Regions from separate parts of the Oceanobacillus sp. FSL K6-0127 genome, predicted to be linked through region 2. Evidence: a T-box and tRNA genes for the amino acid it is inferred to sense, from the RefSeq annotation. Region 2 holds a T-box; the other holds one or more tRNA genes.

Region 1 (3,203 bases), 2.0 Mb from region 2:
GCTTCGAATTAAACCACATGCTCCACCGCTTGTGCGGGCCCCCGTCAATTCTTTTGAGTTTCAGCCTTGCGGCCGTACTCCCCAGGCGGAGTGCTTAATGCGTTAACTTCAGCACTAAGGGGCGGAAACCCCCTAACACCTAGCACTCATCGTTTACGGCGTGGACTACCAGGGTATCTAATCCTGTTCGCTACCCACGCTTTCGCTCCTCAGCGTCAGTTACAGACCAGAGAGTCGCCTTCGCCACTGGTGTTCCTCCACATCTCTACGCATTTCACCGCTACACGTGGAATTCCACTCTCCTCTTCTGTACTCAAGTCCTCCAGTTTCCAATGACCCTCCACGGTTAAGCCGTGGGCTTTCACATCAGACTTAAAAGACCGCCTGCGAGCGCTTTACGCCCAATAATTCCGGACAACGCTTGCCACCTACGTATTACCGCGGCTGCTGGCACGTAGTTAGCCGTGGCTTTCTGGTTAGGTACCGTCAAGGTTGGGTCAGTTACTACCCAACTTGTTCTTCCCTAACAACAGAGTTTTACGATCCGAAAACCTTCATCACTCACGCGGCGTTGCTCCGTCAGACTTTCGTCCATTGCGGAAGATTCCCTACTGCTGCCTCCCGTAGGAGTCTGGGCCGTGTCTCAGTCCCAGTGTGGCCGATCACCCTCTCAGGTCGGCTACGCATCGTCGCCTTGGTGAGCCGTTACCTCACCAACTAGCTAATGCGCCGCGGGCCCATCTGTAAGTGACAGCCGAAACCGTCTTTTATCTTCTCACCATGAGATGAAAAGTGTTATCCGGTATTAGCTCACGTTTCCGCGAGTTATCCCGATCTTACAGGCAGGTTGCCCACGTGTTACTCACCCGTCCGCCGCTCATTCCATAAACATTACCCCGAAGGGTTCTGTTTATTTCCTGCGCTCGACTTGCATGTATTAGGCACGCCGCCAGCGTTCGTCCTGAGCCAAGATCAAACTCTCCATAAAAGTTTGTAATACTTAGCTTTTGTAGAAGCTGACTTCTACTTGTTTTAAAAAGAAAAACGAGTTTCCTTTTTCTTGACATACTGGTTGTTTTGTTCAGTTTTCAAAGAGCAAATTTATTGTCTTTTTTAAAAGCGACTTTACTAATATATCATATATATCACTATATTGTCAACAATCTTTTAAAAGTTTTTAAAAGATTATTTTGTAGTAAAAATCAAACTTTTAAATTGGTGGAGCCTAGCGGGATCGAACCGCTGACCTCCTGCGTGCAAGGCAGGCGCTCTCCCAGCTGAGCTAAGGCCCCGTATAAATAAAATGGTCGGGAAGACAGGATTCGAACCTGCGACCCCTTGGTCCCAAACCAAGTGCTCTACCAAGCTGAGCTACTTCCCGTTATGGCGCGCCCGAGAGGAGTCGAACCCCTAACCTCTTGATCCGTAGTCAAACGCTCTATCCAATTGAGCTACGGGCGCATATGGTGCCGAGGACCGGAATCGAACCGGTACGGTAGTCACCTACCGCAGGATTTTAAGTCCTGTGCGTCTGCCAGTTCCGCCACCCCGGCAAGGGTTTGGAGCGGAAGACGGGATTCGAACCCGCGACCCCCACCTTGGCAAGGTGGTGTTCTACCACTGAACTACTTCCGCGCTTGGCAATGTTTAAATTAAATGGTGCGGGTGAAGGGACTTGAACCCCCACGTCCGAAGACACTAGATCCTAAGTCTAGCGCGTCTGCCAATTCCGCCACACCCGCAAATGGTGAGCCATGAAGGATTCGAACCTTCGACCCTTTGATTAAAAGTCAAATGCTCTACCGACTGAGCTAATGGCTCAAAAATATATATTACATATTATTGATAATTATTATTCACTTGTGAAAAGTGGTGCCGGCCAGAGGACTTGAACCCCCAACCTACTGATTACAAGTCAGTTGCTCTACCAATTGAGCTAGGCCGGCAAATGGTGGAGGATGCAGGGCTCGAACCTGCGACCCCCTGCTTGTAAGGCAGGTGCTCTCCCAGCTGAGCTAATCCTCCGATTTATATCTGCCTGGCGACGTCCTACTCTTGCAGGGGCAAAGCCCCAACTACCATCGGCGCTGAAGAGCTTAACTTCTGTGTTCGGCATGGGAACAGGTGTGGCCTCTTCGCTATTGCTACCAGACAATCCTCAAAAACAAGGACAAGTTTTATTATATGCATTTCTGAATAAAAATGCAAGGTTTTTTTGAATTTATACCTTAAAAACTAAATAAGAGAAAACAAGACATCAAATAAAGAATTTAGTTAAGTCCTCGATCGATTAGTATCCGTAAGCTCCACGTGTCACCACGCTTCCACACCGAACCTATCAACCTCATCGTCTCTGAGGGATCTTACTCACTCGAAGTGATGGGAAGTCTCATCTTGAGGGGGGCTTCATGCTTAGATGCTTTCAGCACTTATCCTTTCCACACGTAGCTACCCAGCGATGCTCCTGGCGGAACAACTGGTACACCAGCGGTGTGTCCATCCCGGTCCTCTCGTACTAAGGACAGCTCCTCTCAAACTTCCAACGCCCACGACGGATAGGGACCGAACTGTCTCACGACGTTCTGAACCCAGCTCGCGTACCGCTTTAATGGGCGAACAGCCCAACCCTTGGGACCGACTACAGCCCCAGGATGCGATGAGCCGACATCGAGGTGCCAAACCTCCCCGTCGATGTGAACTCTTGGGGGAGATAAGCCTGTTATCCCCGGGGTAGCTTTTATCCGTTGAGCGATGGCCCTTCCATGCGGAACCACCGGATCACTAAGCCCGACTTTCGTCCCTGCTCGACTTGTAGGTCTCGCAGTCAAGCTCCCTTGTGCCTTTACACTCTACGAATGATTTCCAACCATTCTGAGGGAACCTTTGGGCGCCTCCGTTACCTTTTGGGAGGCGACCGCCCCAGTCAAACTGCCCGCCTGACACTGTCTCCGAACCGGATCACGGTCCTGGGTTAGAATGTCCATACAGCCAGGGTGGTATCCCACGGATGCCTCCACCGAAGCTAGCGCTCCGGTTTCCAAGGCTCCCACCTATCCTGTACAAGCTGCACAGACATTCAATATCAGGCTACAGTAAAGCTCCACGGGGTCTTTCCGTCCTGTCGCGGGTAATGCGCATCTTCACGCATAGTATAATTTCACCGGGTCTCTCGTTGAGACAGTGCCCAAGTCGTTGCACCTTTC
Region 2 (3,203 bases):
GAAGCGCTCATCCACCATTGCTTTTACGCTCTCACCTGCATGAAATTCACCTTCTTTAATTTCAACACGATGAATATGCTGGCCTTTTGGTGACTTCTGTACATCCAGTACATACGCAGATGCATTTTCTGTGTATATCCAACCATGGTCTGCAACCTGCCCACCACTTTCAGCATAAAAAGGAGTCCGATCTAAAAATAATAAAACTTCATCACCTTTTTTCATGGTGTTTACAACTTCTTTTCCACCAATAATGGATGCTATCGTTGTATCCACTTCAAGCTGATCATAGCCGACAAATTCACTTTCAATCTTGATTTCACTTAAAACTGTATCTTGAACTTGCATGGAATCTACCTTTTGTCTTGCATTTCTAGCACGCTCACGTTGCTTTTCCATTTCCTGTTCGTAACCTTCCTGATCAATAGTGAAACCTTGTTGTTCTACATATTCTTCAGTAAGCTCTTTCGGGAAACCGTACGTATCATAAAGTCGGAATACTTCCTCACCAGGAAACATCGTATTTCCTGCAGCTTTTTCTCGATCCATAATGGATGATAGTATATGCAATCCATCATTTAGCGTTTCATGGAAACGCTCCTCTTCCACCTTGATAATATTTTGAATAAATTCACGCTGACGTAAAACTTCTGGGTAGAAGTCTTTCATTATTTCACCAACGGTATCGACTAATTCATACATAAATGATTTCTCAATTCCAATTTCTTTTGCAAATCGAACTGCTCGTCGTATGAGTCTTCGTAGTACATAGCCTCTGCCTTCATTTGATGGAACCGCACCATCACCTATTGCAAAGCTTACCGTGCGGATATGATCAGCAATGACCTTAAATGCCGTATCACCCTCATCACTATTTCCATAGGTAGTATTTGCAATAGCTTCCGTTTTACGGATAATTGGCATAAATAAATCCGTATCAAAATTCGTTGGTACCTGCTGAATGATCGATGTCAATCGCTCAAGGCCCATTCCAGTATCAATATTTTTCTTTGGCAACGGTGTGTACGTGTCATCTGGATTATGATTGAACTGGGAAAATACAAGATTCCACACTTCCAAATAACGGCTATTCTCTCCACCTGGATAAAGCTCTGAATCATTGGGATCATTTCCATATGCTTCACCACGGTCATAGAAGATCTCCGTATTTGGTCCACTTGGTCCTTCACCAATATCCCAGAAGTTTTCCTCTAAGCGAATAATTCTCTCTTTTGGAATTCCAATTTCATTCAGCCAAATGTCATATGCTTCATCATCCTCTGGATGTACGGTAACAGATAGTAATTCTTTATCAAAACCGATCCATTTCTCATCCGTCAAAAACTCCCAGGCCCAAGTTATTGCTTCTTTTTTAAAATAATCACCAATGGAGAAATTCCCTAGCATTTCAAAAAATGTATGGTGTCTTGCCGTGAAGCCAACATTTTCAATATCATTTGTGCGAATGGACTTCTGTGCATTCACAATACGCGGGTTTTCCGGAATTACTCGACCGTCGAAATATTTCTTCAATGTTGCAACCCCACTGTTAATCCATAATAATGTTGGGTCTTCGACAGGAACTAGAGAAGCACTTGGTTCTACCTGATGTCCTTTCTCTTTGAAAAAGTCAATAAAGAGTTGTCTTATTTCTGCTGAGCTTAATTGTTTCATGAATCATTCCTCCAAACGTTTTATAAAGCGAAACTTCATTCAGTGGGGTTTTCGTTCTTCCTCCACTGAATGTTAGTTGAACAAAATTAGGAATTTACAGGCTGTTTCCCCCAACCTTCACGCGATTCGGGTTCCCTCACACTTAAAAATGGGGGGATTACAGCTCGTTAATGCGTGATAAAATTAAAAAATCCCCTCTCTGCATTGAATGCAGGGACGAGATTTGTTCGCGGTACCACCCTAATTATGAATGATAAAATCATTCATCACTTAAACATGGTAACGGTATGAGACCGACGGGGATTAGCCGTACTCCAGCTTAGCTTTCCATGAGGCTATGTTTAGGATTTCTTTCAACCAAGGAAACCCCTCTCTTTAAACTAGCTGCTCATGTACTTTGTGCCTTCTTCGCGTTTCATTTATTATGATAGCGTAATTATAAAAAACTTTTGTTGCATTGTCAATGATTAGACCGTAGAGAAACAAACTGTATGGCAATCACTTTTAAAATCGTTAATGCAGGGACAGCCAATATCATACCCCAGACCCCAAATAATTGACCACCTAATAATAAAACAAAGATGATTGCTACAGGATGAATTTTAACCGTTTTCCCCATAATATACGGAGATAAAAGGTTCCCTTCGATTACTTGAATGACAAAAATAGCAATAATCACAAATATTACAGTGTTCCCCCCTATTGTATAGGAAATCATCACCACAGGGATTGCACCAATGATTGGTCCGAAATACGGAATAATATTTGTAACTCCCATTACAATCGCTAATAGCAGCGCGTAATTAACATCAAGCAATTTAAAAATGATTAGACATGCAATACTAACAAATAAACTGACGATCAGCTGTCCTCGAATATAGCCTCCAAGTCCTTTATCAACTTCTCTCAATAATTCAGCCGCTTCATCCTTATATTTATTTGGAATAAACCACATAAAAAAAGATTCGATCTTCACATAATCCTTGATGAAGTAAAAAACGAGTACTGGTATAACCGTTATAATAAGAATCATGTCGAAAATTCGTGTAAAGCCTAAGGCAAGCCTACCAAGTAAATTATCCAAGGAAGTTTCTAAAGTTGCTATCAGCTGATCAATTTTGTCATGTACTGTTTCAGGTAAAAACGAAGTATAGCTGTATACTTGATAAATCCAGCTTTCATACATGCGAATAAATTCAGGGAGATTTTCGTTTAAATCACGGACCTGGTGAACAATAGCTGGATATCCTTTGTAAAATAAATAACCAACCCCGCCAAAAAATATTAAATAGATTAACAGGATCGCTAGACCTCGATGGATATTCCACTCATGTAATTTTTCCACTAATGGATGAAGCAAATATGCAATTAATGCTGCAATTAAAAACGGAATGAAAAGCTTCCATAAAAATGAAAAAAAGGCTTCGTAATATGGCATTGTTTTTACAAGTAGAAAGGAAAATATAAATAACACAATCCCAATTAATAGCCAATACAGTAATCGAAAGCGCTTTTTGTCCTCAACCATG

What was found. A T-box is a leader RNA that pairs with one kind of tRNA and senses whether it is charged. The one in region 2 lies ahead of alaS (alanine--tRNA ligase), so its partner is inferred to be a tRNA-Ala.
Region 1: it encodes a tRNA-Ala, which carries the amino acid that the T-box ahead of alaS (alanine--tRNA ligase) is inferred to sense. The anticodon was not compared.

Annotation. Positions count from the first base shown of each region.
Region 1 covers NZ_CP150287.1:629,669-632,871, reverse strand. The annotation lists rRNA gene MHH64_RS03030 (16S ribosomal RNA) at 1-988, opposite strand, end outside; tRNA gene MHH64_RS03025 (tRNA-Ala) at 1,217-1,292, opposite strand; tRNA gene MHH64_RS03020 (tRNA-Pro) at 1,305-1,381, opposite strand; tRNA gene MHH64_RS03015 (tRNA-Arg) at 1,385-1,461, opposite strand; tRNA gene MHH64_RS03010 (tRNA-Leu) at 1,465-1,553, opposite strand; tRNA gene MHH64_RS03005 (tRNA-Gly) at 1,561-1,635, opposite strand; tRNA gene MHH64_RS03000 (tRNA-Leu) at 1,658-1,742, opposite strand; tRNA gene MHH64_RS02995 (tRNA-Lys) at 1,746-1,821, opposite strand; tRNA gene MHH64_RS02990 (tRNA-Thr) at 1,871-1,946, opposite strand; tRNA gene MHH64_RS02985 (tRNA-Val) at 1,950-2,025, opposite strand; rRNA gene rrf (5S ribosomal RNA) at 2,037-2,152, opposite strand; rRNA gene MHH64_RS02975 (23S ribosomal RNA) at 2,271-3,203, opposite strand, start outside.
Region 2 covers NZ_CP150287.1:2,608,022-2,611,224, reverse strand. The annotation lists gene alaS (alanine--tRNA ligase) at 1-1,674, opposite strand, end outside; T-box leader at 1,884-2,092, opposite strand; gene MHH64_RS12875 (AI-2E family transporter) at 2,135-3,202, opposite strand.